3 regions of the Aneurinibacillus uraniidurans genome follow, and region 1 is predicted to be linked to each of the others. Evidence: riboswitches for the same ligand, from Rfam matches in the RefSeq annotation. Region 1 holds a riboswitch; each other region holds the start of a gene.
The links. Region 1 has a riboswitch for S-adenosylmethionine ahead of PO771_RS04720 (homocysteine synthase). Riboswitches for the same ligand answer to the same signal wherever they lie in the genome.
Positions count from the first base shown of each region.

Region 2: another riboswitch for S-adenosylmethionine. It lies ahead of metH (methionine synthase); the one in region 1 lies ahead of PO771_RS04720 (homocysteine synthase).
Region 3: another riboswitch for S-adenosylmethionine. It lies ahead of metX (homoserine O-acetyltransferase MetX); the one in region 1 lies ahead of PO771_RS04720 (homocysteine synthase).

Region 1 is NZ_CP116902.1:943,390-948,552, reverse strand. It holds gene PO771_RS04720 (homocysteine synthase) at 1-1,259, opposite strand, end outside; SAM riboswitch class I at 1,387-1,489, opposite strand; gene PO771_RS04715 (helix-hairpin-helix domain-containing protein) at 1,592-2,236, opposite strand; gene PO771_RS04710 (DUF2533 family protein) at 2,333-2,581, shown strand; gene comER (late competence protein ComER) at 2,690-3,526, shown strand; gene PO771_RS04700 (ABC transporter substrate-binding protein) at 3,558-4,532, opposite strand; gene leuS (leucine--tRNA ligase) at 4,624-5,163, opposite strand, start outside.
Region 2 is NZ_CP116902.1:430,999-436,161, reverse strand. It holds gene metH (methionine synthase) at 1-1,080, opposite strand, end outside; SAM riboswitch class I at 1,167-1,272, opposite strand; gene PO771_RS02165 (HD-GYP domain-containing protein) at 1,331-2,413, opposite strand; gene PO771_RS02160 (DMT family transporter) at 2,532-3,362, opposite strand; gene PO771_RS02155 (IclR family transcriptional regulator) at 3,396-4,145, opposite strand; gene acnA (aconitate hydratase AcnA) at 4,367-5,163, shown strand, end outside.
Region 3 is NZ_CP116902.1:718,980-724,142, reverse strand. It holds gene sdhA (succinate dehydrogenase flavoprotein subunit) at 1-1,316, opposite strand, end outside; gene PO771_RS03660 (succinate dehydrogenase cytochrome b558 subunit) at 1,328-1,978, opposite strand; gene metX (homoserine O-acetyltransferase MetX) at 2,260-3,369, opposite strand; SAM riboswitch class I at 3,472-3,581, opposite strand; gene PO771_RS03650 (biotin transporter BioY) at 3,717-4,295, shown strand; gene PO771_RS03645 (aspartate kinase) at 4,369-5,163, opposite strand, start outside.

The sequences.
Region 1 (5,163 bases):
AGGTCTGCGATAATATCATCAACGGCTTCAATCCCGATGGACAGACGGATGAGGTCAGGAGATACACCCGCACTGATTTGCTGCTCTTCTGTAAGCTGCAAGTGCGTTGTGCTTGCCGGGTGAATGACGAGTGATTTCGCATCCCCAATATTCGCCAGGTGTGAGAACAGCTTCAGGCTGTTGATGAATTTCTTACCTTCTTCAACTCCGCCTTTAATGCCGAATGTGAAGACTGCCCCTGCTCCTTTTGGCAAATATTTTTGCGCACGCTCATAATATTTGTCACCTTCAAGACTTGGATAGTTCACCCATGATACAAGCTCATGATTTTTCAGGAATTGCGCAACCTTCAGCGCATTTTCCACATGACGCTCCATGCGCAGGTGAAGCGTTTCAAGACCTTGAATGAACAACCAGGAGTTAATCGGTGTCGTAGCAGCCCCGATATCACGCAGCAGTTGTACACGAGCCTTGATAATGTACGCCAGGTTACCTACCGCTTCTGTATATACTACTCCATTGTAGCTTGGGTCCGGCTCGCTCAGGCCTGGGAACTTGCCATTGTTCCAGTCGAATTTACCAGAATCAACGATTACGCCACCGATTGATGTCCCATGTCCACCAATGAACTTCGTAGCAGAATGAATGACAATGTCTGCACCGAATTCAATCGGGCGGCACAAGTATGGACTTGCGAATGTGTTATCCACGATAAGTGGAACACCATTCTCATGTGCGATTGCGGCAATCCCTTCAAGGTCCGCTACGTCAATACGCGGATTACCGATTGTCTCCGTATAGACTGCTTTTGTTTTATCTGTGATCGCCGCACGGAAGTTTTCTGTGTCAGACGGATCAACCAGTTTTACTTTAATACCAAGTTTGCCTAATGTGTGTACAAACAGATTGTATGTGCCACCGTACAGGTTGCTCGATGCAACGATCTCATCACCTGCACCGGCAATGTTGAGAATTGCGAAAGTAATCGCAGATTGACCAGATGATACAGCAAGCGCAGCCACACCGCCTTCAAGCTGTGCAATCCGCTGCTCAAATGTATCTTGCGTTGGATTCATAATGCGTGTGTAAATATTGCCAAACTCTTTAAGTCCAAACAGGTTTGCTGCATGGTCTGTATCCTTGAATACATATGAGCTCGTCTGGTAGATCGGAACCGCACGTGATTGTGTAGTTGGATCTACCTGCTGTCCGCCGTGCAGGCAGATGGTTTCAAATTTCAATTCGCGTTCTTGTGACATTGTCATATCCCCCTTGAAAAAGTAAGTGTAGTAGTTGTTCTTCACGGAGGGCGATGTTATGTACCAAAATAAAAACCTCTTCTCCGTTATGGAAGAAGAGGGTTGCATACTCAGGTATGTATCACCGCTCTCATCTTCCAAAGCCATTGCTTTGCTGGATTTAGCACCTTGCACGTCGTGCCGGTTGCCGGGCTTCATAGGGCCAGTCCCTCCGCCTCTCTCGATAAGAGATACTATTTTGTTGTGTACGTGTGTCGTGCTGTTCTTGTTATTTATTATAGGCGCACTATTCCGACCTGTCAACTTAATCTGAAAAATTTTTTTATTCTTTTTCATTCAACGGTGAGATGAGCACGAATTTTCTCCAATGTTTTCGGTCCAATACCAGACACGTTCGTAATGTCTTCTACTTTCTTAAACGTCCCTTTTTTCTCCCGGTATTCCAGAATCGCCGCCGCTTTCGCTGGGCCAATGCCCGGAATGGTCTGGAGTTGTTCAGATGTCGCCTGATTCAGATTGACAGTCACTTTCCCGCTATCTGTACCGGTTGTACTATTCTCCCCGCCTGGCATCGGCAGCGTCTCTCCCTGGTGCGGCACATAAATCAGCATCCCATCCACCAGCTTCTTTGCTCCGTTCACACTGCGGCTGTCTGCATTCGGTGCCAGACCACCCGCCTGCTTGATCGCTTCATGTACACGGGAGTCAGGTGACAGCGTATATACGCCCGGTCGAATGACCGCTCCCTTCACATCCACAGTAACCGGCGTAGCAGGAAGAGAAGCATCGGTCTCCTGCGCTGGCTTCTGGCCTGATCTCGAATCATGTGCTTCTTTTGTAGCAGGAGCTGCTGCTGTCACAGGAACAAGTTCTGGCTCCGCTTTGCTCGTGTTATACAAATAAAAACTACTACCGAGGAATAAAGCGCATATAATACTAGCAACTCGTTTTTTTCGTGTACGCAGCCATTCTTTCATCTCTTTTATTCCCCCTGCTTGTGATTTGCTATTGCTTTGCCTATAATTTAAATAAACAATTCTGGATTTATACCGGAAACAAGGAGGTTACTAACTATGAGTGTTCATCATGCGATTTCAGCCCATTCGGCTAGTCAGGCGGAGTATATCGTTCTGTATCGCAAACTTGATGTGATGCGTGAAGTCCGAATTGAACGGGCGATTGAACAACACCGCGCAGGAGAGGCTGTTGATCTTGCTTCTATTAACGAAGTTACTCAACAAATCAATCAACTGGCACAGCGCCACCATCTGCCGCCACGTAAATTTGTTACAGCGGACATGATCGAAAGCGCAAGTAAATAATATTCCATTTATTTACATTTTATCACATCAGTAAAAATATGTGTACTGAATCTCTCCTGGCTCCCATACAGTATTACGAATAATAAAAACAAAGCCGGAGGGATTCAGATGCATATCGGCTTTATTGGCACTGGAAGCATGGGGGGCATGTTGCTAGAGGCTTTTATTGAATCAGGTGCTATAGCACCCAATCAGATCATCGCTTCCAATCGTTCTCCTCAGAAGCTCGCTGTTCTCATGCAAAAACATTCTGGTCTGCATACCGGAACGAACATTCATGTAGCTCAGAAAGCAGACATTATTTTTCTTTGCGTTAAGCCTCTTGAATACCGGACTGTCCTTGATGAAATTGGGGCATACCTGACTCCTCAAAAGCTGGTTCTATCAATTACGAGCTCAATCGGTGTTAAACGATTAGAAGCGTATAGCCCAGCTAAAATCGCTCGTATTATTCCAAGCATTACAAACACAGCACATTCCGGAGCTTCCCTTGTTACATTCGGCTCTCGCCTGACACCAGCAGACAGAATGACCCTCCTGAAGCTAATCACTGCAATCAGTACACCGATTGAGATTGAGGAGGAACACACGCGCATTTCTTCGGATATCACAAGCTGCGGACCTGCTTTTTTTAGTTTTCTTATGCAGCGCTATATCGATTGTGCCGTAGAAGAAACCGGAATTTTGGAGGAGCAGGCGACTGAGATGATGACGGCGATGGTTATTGGCATGGGTCGTCTGCTCGAAGACGGACGCTACTCGTTGCCATCCTTACAGGCCAAAGTGTGTGTACCTGGCGGTGTGACCGGCATCGGTCTAAATGTGCTGGATAAGGAAACAAAAGACACATTCAATCATCTCGTGCAGGCCACCCAGCGCAAATTCCACACAGATTTACGTGACGTACAGGAACAGTTTACTGACAAAAAAAATCCCCTCCACTAACTACTGTGGAGGGGATTTTTTGGGTAGCACATTATTTAACGATCTGTGCTCCCTTTTTAAGTTGCTCAGGGATAGACAGGCCGAAGCTTTGCGCCGCTTTCGTATTCACAATCAACTGAACATCTTTTAGTGTCTCCACCGGAATGTCTCCTGGCTTCTCACCGCGCAGCACGCGCGCAGCCATAACACCTGTCTGCTTGCCCAGCTTGTAATAGTCAATACCGTACGTCGCAACCGCACCGCGCTTCACTGTGTCGCTATCAGACGCAAACACTGGAATTTTCGCAGCATTAGCCGCCTTCAACAGCGATTCAAACGAAGACACTACGTTATTATCGACCGGAATGAGAATCGCATCCACCTTACCAGCCAGCGATTCTGCACCCGGTTTTACCTCGTTTGAATTCGTTACGCCGACACGCACAACATTAATGCCTTTTGCCTTTGCTGCATTCTCGATCATGTCAACTTGAACAGATGAATTCACTTCACCCGTCGTATAGATGACACCGAGGTTTTTCAGTTTCGGAACAAAAGCGTTCACCAGTTCTACCTGCTTATCCATCGGAGACGCATCTGATGTACCCGTCACATTTGCCTTTGGCTTATTAAGTGATGGGACAATCTTTGCCGCTACCGGGTCGGTAACAGCCGAGAACACAACCGGTGTGTCTTTCGCTTGGTTAACAACAGCCTGCGCGGACGGCGTCGTAATCGGGATAATGATATCCTTACGATCCGCTGCCATCTTCCCGGCAATTGCCGCGACATTGTTCATGTCGTTCTGCGCGTTAATGTATTCAAGCTTCATGGACGAACCATCTTTGTATCCTTCCGCTGCCAGCTGGTCAACAATGCCTTTGCGAATCGAGTCAAGCGCCGGATGCTCAGCAAGTTGGGTAATGCCCACTTTCACTTGCTTATTCGCCGCCTGCTTTCCCTGACCACATCCTGCCATCATCATCGCGAATACAAACAGAATGCATACAACTGCTGCTCTTCTCATCTTACCTCTCCTCCAACTCTCTCAACTAAAGTCTTGTAAGCCTTATGCTTGTCAAGATTATAGCACGGAGGATTAGAGGAATACTATCACATTATCCAACAACAATATTAACAAGTTTGCCCGGTACCGCAATGACCTTACGCACGGTCTTACCTGCAATCAATTCCTTGATTTTGTCATTTTCATTCACGAGCGCTTCCATGTCCTGTTTTGTCGCGCTTGCCGGAATGATCATTTTGTCGCGCACTTTGCCGTTGATTTGCAGTACGATCTCGATTTCGTCAAGCACAAGCGCCGATGCATCAAATGTCGGCCATGCCTGATGATGCACGCTGTCTTCGTGTCCGATCATTCGCCACATTTCTTCAGCGATGTGCGGTGCGAACGGCGCAAGCAGCTTGATTGTTGTTTCAATCGCATGAGCGAACATGCCGCGGTCTGCTGTTTCCGGATACGCATAAATTTTATTAACAAGCTCCATGATCGAGCTGATCGCTGTGTTGAACTGACGGCGTTCACCGATGTCGTCGCCTACTTTTTTGATTGTCGCATGCAGCGTACGATTTAATTCTTTTGCATCGCTGTCAGACATATTCACAGTTGGATGGCTCGCTACAAGCTCTGCATTTGT
Region 2 (5,163 bases), 510 kb from region 1:
GATGAGATCCCGAAACTTTTTGGACCCGATCACATTTGTCCGCTCTCCAACAAACAACGGTCGACTATCCGGTTCCAGATAGACCGGCTCAATGCCAGAAACAACATGCGTCGTAAGCCCACCTGGCTTGCGCGGTTCATATTGCTTCATCACATCGGCAATCGCCCGAATGTGATCTGGTGTCGTACCACAGCAACCGCCCGTCACATTAATCCAGCCTTGCTCCGCGAATCCAGCTAACTTCGCAGCTAATGTCTGTGGTGATTCATGATAGTTTCCATCCTCATCTGGTAACCCTGCATTCGGATAGCAACTCACTGCACAGTCGGCCATGCCAGACAACGTACGAATATGATCGCGCATGAATTCCGGACCTGTGGCACAGTTCAAGCCGACCGAGATCGGCTTCAAATGTGTAAGTGAAATATAAAATGCTTCAATATTCTGACCTGCAAGTGTTGTCCCCATCGGTTCAATCGTTCCAGAAATCATCACCGGAAGACGACAACCAAGCGTATCAAACGCTTTCTGGATGGCAATCCCGCCTGCTTTCACATTTAACGTATCCTGTGCAGTCTCCAGCAGCAGGACATCGACCCCTCCTTCTATAAGGGCCAGCACTTGTTCATAATATGAATCAATCAGCTCTTCAAATGTAATACCACCTGTTACAGACAATGTTTTCGTCGTAGGTCCGATCGCCCCGGCTACATAACGCGGCCAATCTGGTGTTGAATATGCATCGACTGCTTCTTTTGCCAGGCGAGCAGCTGCCAGGTTAATCTCGCGAGCGCGGTCCTGTACATCATATTCAGCTAGTACAACAGATGCACCACCGAACGTATTCGTCTCAATAATATCAGCACCCGCTTCGAGATACTTCTCATGGATGGAACGGATTACATCCGGTCGCGTTACGTTCAGCAGTTCATTACATCCATCATACGCCTCGCCTCCGAAATCATCCGGGCCGAGATTTGCCTGCTGGAGCATCGTTCCCATCGCTCCATCAATAACTAGAATTTTCTCAGCGAGTCTTGCTTCTAATGCCAGCTTACCTGGCGTGGTTGTTTCTTTCATCTGTCTCATCCCCTTTTTTGGCAAATAAAAAAAGCCTCCTCGGCAAAGGAAGGCTTTTTGTCTCTATACATACAAGGCAATCGCATTCCTTATCTCCCAGGAATTACATTCCTGCTGGATTTGGCACCGTGTATATCCATACCGGTTGCCGGGCGTCATTGGGCCAGTCCCTCAGCCTTCTCTTGATAAGAAGCTTTTCTTTTTATTTTTCTCATTATTAATCATTATCAAAAAACAGTCAACCACCAAATTATAATGTACGGGTGATGACAAGATTTGTCTCATTGCGCAGATCAATCTCGTATGGCGATGCCACTTCGCTGCCATCCCGCTCCTTCGTAATCCGAATAATAGGGCGATGAACAGAACGTGGGTCTACTCTAGCGACAACCCCAACCTGCCCTGTATTCAATACAACAACCGATGCAATTGGATAAACGGCAATATGCTTAACAAATAACTTCACCAGCTCGATATCAAACAACGAATTTCCTGCGGCAAACAAATATTCAGTCGCCTCATTCGGTGTGTAGTGCTGGCGATAGGAACGGTGTGATGTGAGTGCGTCATACACATCGGCAAGCCCAACAATTTGTGCGTATTCATGAATTTGTTGTTCTCGAAGCTGGCGCGGATACCCTGATCCGTTATAGCGTTCATGGTGCTGCAGTGCACAGTGGGCGGACAGCAGGGATACATCGTACTGATAGCGTAAAATATTAAATCCATCTTCTGTGTGATTTTCAATTCTAGAACGCTCTTCATCCGTTAGTGCCCCTCGCTTGTTCCACAACTCTTTTGGAAGCTGTGTCATTCCAATATCGAACAGGAGGGCCCCTACCCCAAGATCCAGCATCTGATTCTGGTTATATCCCTTGGCCAGACCAATAATCCCAGCAAGAACCGCTACGTTAACAGAATGATGGAATAAATAACCGTCCAACGCATGAAGGTTCGCCAAATTGACGAGAACATCCTTGCGGCCACTTAAATCCCCCATAATGCTCCCGAATACGTCCCGAAAGGTTTGCCCCATATCCGGCACACTCATCCGACCTTTCACCTGCGGTTGATCAAGCAGATTAGTCATCGTTTTATGAACGGTCTGAATAGCCTGACGACGTGTCGTATCACTAATAATATCTTCTGGAATGATATCGGTTGTATGTTTATCTTCTATGTATACCGTATCAATTCCCATTTGCTCAAGGCGGTTAATATAACGGTCAGTTAATTCCAGACCAGCACCAAGCAGTACATGTCCGGTTTCAGAATAAATCGTTTTTGCAAGCTTATCCCCCGGCTTAACCGAGCTGATGTGCAGTTTTTTCACGTCCCAAACCACCTTTTCATTTCTTCCTCTACCCTTCTTCTCCCAAATTGTAACACAAAATTGATATCCCTTGTAAAAAAAGAGTCGCCCTTTTTTTATAAAGAGCAACCCTTTTTTCCTATATTTTCGTTAAAACAAGACCTAACAAAGCAGTACATATGCCACATACTTGATACAACTTAAGTCGTTCTTTAAACAAATAACAGCCTGTTAAAATGACGATCAGGCAGTTTAAACTTACTACAGGGAACACAATGCTTGCTGTTCCGGTTTGCAAGGCATAAAAATAACAGCTATAACCGATTACACTTAGAATCCCAACAACTGCTCCGATTTGCACCTCTTTGCGCTGAATTCGTTCACGCCCAAGCCAGAAAAGCAAAAATACACTTCCACCTCCGTACATCGACACAAGCATGTCCAGCGAATGAATATGCAGTGAGGAGGAACCTTTCATTATGATTCCGAGTACACCAAACGATACGAATGCCAGCAACACACGGGCAATCCATGGACCGTACTGTGTACCGCCTTTGCTTCCCGGCGTGTACTGAATGACGATCACAGAACCCATCATACAAAAAACCCCGAGCCAGTGCAGAAAAGGGATCTGTTCATTAAAGATCAGTCCTGCTGCCAGAACCGGCAAAATCGCATTGGCTGCAATAATTGGCGATGTCAGGCTGGCCGGTCCCTTCTCAAAAGCACGTGCCATTTGAATATTTCCGTTGGCATTCAGAATGCCCACCAGCGTTCCAAATATAATGGAAAGCCAGTTCGTATGAAACTCCCCTTCTTGCAAACCGTACGCCAATGTCAGTAAAAATGCGACAAAATAGAAGAAAAACTGGATGTTTACTTTCGATAACCGCCGCGATGTACTCCACTTAAAAATCGTGTTATTCGCTCCAAAGCACAGTGCGGTGATCATCGCTGCTGCAAGCCACATGATGCCATCTCCATCTCTCTTTCTGCTTTTTTTCTATTGTAACATGTTTCCCATTCGACGGGCCGCTTCCATGACAAGCGGAGCATTTTGTGCCATCTTCTCTGATGTAAGCCGATTGGACGGCCCGGATACCGATAGGGCTGCCACCATTTCACCGCGCACATTAAACAGCGGGACCGATACAGCTGCTGCCCCCTCTTCCCGCTCCTCCGAACTGGTTGCATAACCATTGCGGCGAATTTCCTGAAGCTGATCCATATAGACACCCTTATCGACTGCCTTTGGCCAAGCAGGATCATTCAATACGCGCAGCTGGGCGTCCGGCGGCGCATACGCGACCAGCACTTTGCTCGATGCGCCAACCGCAAGTGGCATATGTGCCCCGATTGGTGCAACACGACGGATCGTCTCCTGACTCTCCACGGCCTGAATGCGTACCCGTTCATTTTCATTACGGACATATAAACTGATCGTCTCCCCGATCTCATCGCGTAACCGTGTCATCTCCGGCAGCAATACCGTCCCAATGTCCCCTTGCTGCGGATAATTCGCGGATATCTGCCAAACACGAAACCCGAGATGATACTTCTCCGTCACTGTGTCTCGCGTCAGAAACCCCCGACCCTCAAGTGATCCGAGCAGGCGGTATACAGTACTTTTATTCAAACTGACCCGCTGTGCAATCTCTGTCAGCGTCAGTTCCTGTTCATCAATAAAACAAAGAAGAATATCAAGCGCACGATCTACAGCACGCACCGTCATCTTCGCATCTGTTGTTTCCATCCCGCTCACCTTCCTGGTTGAATAGGGTTTCATAGAACGAAACCCTGTTGCAGTATTGTTCATTATACCTTATGTGTGATTCATCCGTAAATGATACCCTTACCAAAAAAAATTGATTTTACTAGTGTACGTACGGGTAAAAAAGCAGTATAATGTTTTGTGGAAACAGAAACAGAGTTTCACTGAATGAAACCAATACATTTGTACGGGAGGGAATTTACTTGGCTAAACAAGACACTTACGGTGTACATTCTACGCTTCAAGTTGGCGACAAATCGTACGCGTACTATTCTCTTAAGGCTCTCGAAGAAAAAGGCCTTGGTCCAATTTCTAAACTGCCTTTCTCCATTAAAGTATTGCTCGAAGCAGCAGTTCGCCAATTCGATGGCGTAGCTGTTACAGAAGATCATGTGAAAAAGCTTGCTACATGGACTGAAGAGCGCGATGCGAATCAGGAAGTTCCTTTCACACCTGCTCGTATCGTACTGCAAGACTTCACAGGTGTACCAGCGGTTGTTGACCTCGCTGCTATGCGTCTTGCAATGAAAGAAATGGGCGGCAACCCAGAGCGTATCAATCCGCTCGTACCGGTTGACCTTGTAATCGACCACTCTGTAATGGTTGATGACTTCGGTAACCCGGATGCACTCGAAAACAACATGAAACTTGAATTTGAACGCAACGCTGAGCGTTATCGCTTCCTGCGCTGGGCACAAACAGCATTCAACAACTTCCGTGCTGTTCCACCAGCAACAGGTATCGTTCACCAAGTTAACCTTGAATACCTTGCATCAGTAGCAGCTACAAAAGAAGTAGACGGTGAAGTACAAGTATTCCCGGATTCTCTCGTAGGTACTGACTCTCATACAACAATGATCAACGGTCTTGGCGTAGTAGGCTGGGGCGTTGGCGGTATCGAAGCAGAAGCAGGTATGCTCGGTCAACCTCTCTACTTCGTAACTCCAGAAGTTGTTGGTTTCAAACTGACTGGCACACTGGCAGAAGGTGCAACAGCAAC
Region 3 (5,163 bases), 220 kb from region 1:
ATGCTATCGTATTTGTCTTGTTGTTTTTTCGCTTCTGCATCGAATACAGACGAAGATACGTCTTCTGCAGACTTATCAAGGCCTTTAATGTATTCAATCGCTTTCGGACCTGCCACCATGCCGCCGAATACAGCGGACAGGAGCGAGTTCGCACCAAGACGGTTTGCACCGTGCTGCGAGTAATCACACTCACCAGCTGCAAACAGACCTGGGATATTTGTCATCTGGTTGTAATCAACCCACAGACCGCCCATAGAATAGTGAACAGCCGGGAAGATTTTCATTGGAACTTTACGCGGGTCGTCCCCTGCGAATTTTTCATAGATCTCGATGATACCACCGAGCTTAATGTCAAGTTCGTGCGGATCTTTGTGAGACAGGTCAAGATATACCATGTTCTCACCGTTGATGCCGAGTTTCTGTACAACGCACACGTCAAAGATTTCACGCGTTGCAATATCACGCGGTACAAGGTTACCGTATGCTGGATACTTCTCTTCAAGGAAGTACCACGGTTTACCGTCTTTGTATGTCCATACACGACCGCCCTCACCACGAGCAGACTCGGACATCAGGCGCAGTTTGTCATCACCTGGGATCGCAGTCGGGTGGATCTGGATGAACTCACCGTTTGCATATTTAACACCCTGCTGGTAAATCGCAGACGCTGCTGTCGCTGTGTTGATAACAGAGTTTGTTGATTTACCAAAGATGATACCAGGACCACCTGTTGCCATAATAACGGCATCAGCTTTGAATGATTTAACTTCCATTGAGCGCAGGTTTTGCGCGGTAATACCACGGCATGTACCTTGCTCATCTACAACAGCGGACAGGAATTCCCATCCTTCGTATTTCGTAACAAGACCATTTACTTCCCAGCGGCGAACTTGCTCGTCCAACGCATACAGAAGCTGCTGACCTGTTGTTGCACCAGCAAATGCTGTACGGTGGTGTTGCGTACCCCCGAAACGACGGAAGTCGATCAGACCTTCTGGCGTACGGTTGAACATAACGCCCATACGGTCGAACATATAAATGATACCAGGTGCTGCATCACACATTGCTTTAACTGGCGGTTGGTTCGCAAGGAAGTCGCCACCATAAATGGTATCATCGAAGTGAATCCACGGGGAATCGCCTTCCCCTTTTGTATTAACTGCCCCATTAATACCGCCCTGTGCACAAACAGAGTGGGAGCGTTTTACCGGAACAAGTGAGAACAACTCAACCGGATAACCGGCTTCCGCAGCTTTAATAGTCGCCATGAGGCCTGCGAGACCGCCACCGACTACGATGATTTTACCTTTACTCATGCTCTAACCCCCTATTTCTGAATGGCCTGAGCCACATCAACCGGATTCGCAAATGCAAACAGCGCCATCAGACCCATGGCAGACATCAGTACGAAAATCGCCATTGTCACATATGTAGAGATGCGCTGTGCACGCGGACCGACTGTAATGCCCCAGCTAACTGCAAAGCTCCAGAGACCGTTCGCGAAATGGAACACGGCAGAAAGAAGGCCGATGATGTAAAATGCAAGCATTACCTTGTTCGCGAGAATGTCATTCATGAGTGTAAAGAGACCGTTGGCATCTGTTTTGCCGATCAGCATTTGGATTTTTGTTTCGTATACGTGCCAGGTAATAAAGATGAGAGTAATTACGCCCGTAACGCGCTGCAGCATGAACATTGTGTTACGGAAATAGCCGTAGTTGCCAACGTTGTTTTTTGCTTGGAAAGCAATGTACAAACCATAAATACCATGGTACAAAATCGGTAAGAAAATAAACAGAATTTCAATCAATGCGAGGAACGGAAGTCCCTCCATGACTTGTACGCGCTCCAGGAAGGCTGGCTCGCCGCGTGTTGCGTAATAGTTCACAAGTAAGTGAACGAACAGGAAGCCCCCAATCGGAACTACGCCGAGTAGGGAGTGAAGTTTACGGTTGAAAAAATGACGATGATTCATCATTTTCATATTCCCCCTTTCATAATGGTACCCTCTGGTTTTTCTAGTTTGGCATTTTTTTCACAAATTCATGCTTGTTGGCTACTCTCTCCTGCCACTATAAAACTATAAAATCCTCTCTCTCTCCACTCCTCCTTCGCCTCTGCGGCAGTCTCTGACATGAAGAAAAGCTCCCTGTGAAGGAAGCCTATGAAAATGAAGACTTTGTGACAAATTCATTTTACTCTCTGGAGGGGTTAGCGTCAAGGAAACCTCTGATAGAAATTGTCGAAATTAATCGATAATCAATAGGGAGCAGCGGCCTGCTTGCACACCCTTACATACTGCTCGTTCAGATAGGATTCTACCAACGGTCCGATCTTCACAAATTCGACAAGAAAGCCATCATGGCCATAAATGGAATCAATGTAGTGATATTCCACATTTTTTCCAGCTACCTCCATCATCGCCACTACTTCTTCCTGATGATCAGCCGGATACAATAAATCATCAGAAATCGCAATCGAAAGGACATGCGCCTGGATGCCTTCAATCGCCTTCTTAATCCCGCCACGATTGCGTCCGATATCATGAGAGTCCATCGCTTTTAACAAATACAAGTAGCTGTTAGCGTCAAACCGATCGACCAGTTTCTGTCCGTGGTAGCGCAAATAGCTCTCGATTTGGAAAGTGGAGTCAAATTTCGTCACATCTCCCTTATCATCTTTCAGACGGCGACCAAATCGGTATTCAAATAAATCTGCGGTTCGATACGTGATCATCCCAAGCATCCGGGCGATAGACAGCCCATTTACCGGCCCTTTTCCTGGGTAATAATGTCCACACTGCCAGTTCGGGTCAGATAAAATTGCCTGTCTGCCGACATCATTATATGCGATCGCCACAGCTGACAAACGAGCACAAGTTGCAATCGGAACGACAACTTCCATCATCTCTGGATACGATGCAGCCCATTCAAATACTTGCATTCCTCCCATCGATCCACCGATTACCGCAAATAACTTATTAATCCCAAGCTGCCGTACCAATTCATACTGTACCTGCACCATATCCCGAATCGTTACAACGGGAAAGTCAGCTCCGTACGGCGTATTAGACTCTGGATGAAGCGAGGCTGGGCCTGTCGTTCCTGCACAGCCGCCTAATACATTAGACGTAATGACAAAATATCGATTTGTGTCTACATATCGACCTGGCCCAATTAATCCTTCCCACCAACCTGGTGTTTCTTCGTCCCCTACCGCCTTCGCATCCCCTGTCAGTGCATGGCAAATGAGAATGGCATTGTTTCTCTCCGCATTCAGCGTCCCACTTGTTTCATACGCTACCTTTACCTGCCTAATTGTCTCCCCACATTCTAAAGTGATGCTTGAAAGCACCATCGTCTTTTCCATTATATCTGTCACTCCTTCCGAGCTTTTTCCGCTGCATCCATGAAAAAAGAAAAACCCTCTTCTTTATCGAAAAGAAGAGGGGCGTATGCCGATCCAGACCTCCTCTTATCTTCCAGAACAATACGTCCTGCTGGAATTGGCACCTTATCCGCATACTACTGCGGGGTTGCCGGGCTTCATCGGGCCAGTCCCTCCACCTCTCTAGATAAGAGCTATTCAGTTTTTTCAGTCTTTAATAATTATTTACAATACTACGTGCTTTAGAAAGCAATGTCAATATTGACAGTTCAGCACTACACTATGTAAACTCTAAATAAAATAAAGTTAACAAAAAGAGGGGACATACCATGCAAAGTCAACGTTTGAAAATGATGCTTCTTTCGGCCTTATTTTGCGCGATTATTTCTGTATGTGCACAGCTATCTATTTCTTTCCTCCCAATGGTTCCGTTCACGATGCAAAACTTTGCGATCGCTCTTGCCGTAATTATTCTCGGACAGAGATACGGAACACTGGCAGTATTGTTGTATATCCTGCTTGGCGCGATTGGGGTTCCGGTATTCGCTCAGTTTAAAAGCGGGGCGGCCGTGCTCATCGGTCCAACAGGCGGCTATTTGATTGGTTACATTGCCGCTGCACTCGTGATGGGCATGATGCTCAAGCGGGATAACCTAACAGTTGTCCGCGCTTTTCTTGCTAATGTAGTGGGCCTGGTTATTATTTATGCGTTTGGTGTCGCACAGCTTAAACTAGTTGCCCACCTGACATGGAACAAAGCGATTGCTCTTGGGATGACTCCGTTTATCGCACCTGATCTACTCAAAATTGCACTTGCGTCTTATGTCGGCGTTCTGGTCATCCGTCGCCTGAAAGCTGCGGGGCTTATGCCATCACATGCCCAGTCAAAAGCAGAACACGCCGCATAGTACGATTCAGCACACCTTATACACCATAGCAAAAGGCCGGTCCAAGAGACCGGCCTTTTGCTATGAATCTTCGTTATTGTGCGGAATGTACAACTGCGCGTTCTACTACGTCAAGCCCAAATGACGTATGCAGGCTGCGAACGGCATTTTCCATTTGCTCAAGCGGTACAACACACGATACTTTGATCTCGGATGTCGATACCATTTTGATTTCAATGCCTGCCTCTGCCAGACAGCGGAACATCTGAGCCGCTACTCCCGGATTGGTAATCATACCTGCACCTACGATGGATACTTTAGCCAGTTCTTCTTCCGCGACCGCATAGCCAAAGTGCAGATTTTCTTTTTCACGCAACAAAATTTGCAGCGTCCGCTTTACTTCATCTCCACTTACTGAAAATGAAACATTCGTTGTATCTGCCTCGTACGCACTCTGAATGATCACGTCCACGTTAATATGCTCGTCAGCCAGTGTAGTAAAGAGCTTCGACATCGTATCCACCTGGACCGGCATGTCTGCCACTGTAATTTTCGCTACGTTTTTATCATGAGCGACTCCGCTAATAATCAGTCCTTGTTCCATATCTGCTTCCTCCTGTACTCGTGTTCCTTCTTCATGACCAAAACTAGAGCGTACTACAAGCGGTACCCCATATTGTTTAGCGCATTCAACCGCTCGCGGGTGCAGCACGCCAGCACCGAGTGTAGCTAATTCAAGCATCTCATCGTGTGAGATGGTTGTAAGCTTCCGTGCGGATGGTACGATGCGTGGATCAGCTGTATAGACACCATCAACATCAGTATAAATCTCACACAAATCAGCTTGTAATGCCCCAGCAAGTGCTACCGCTGTCGTATCCGAGCCACC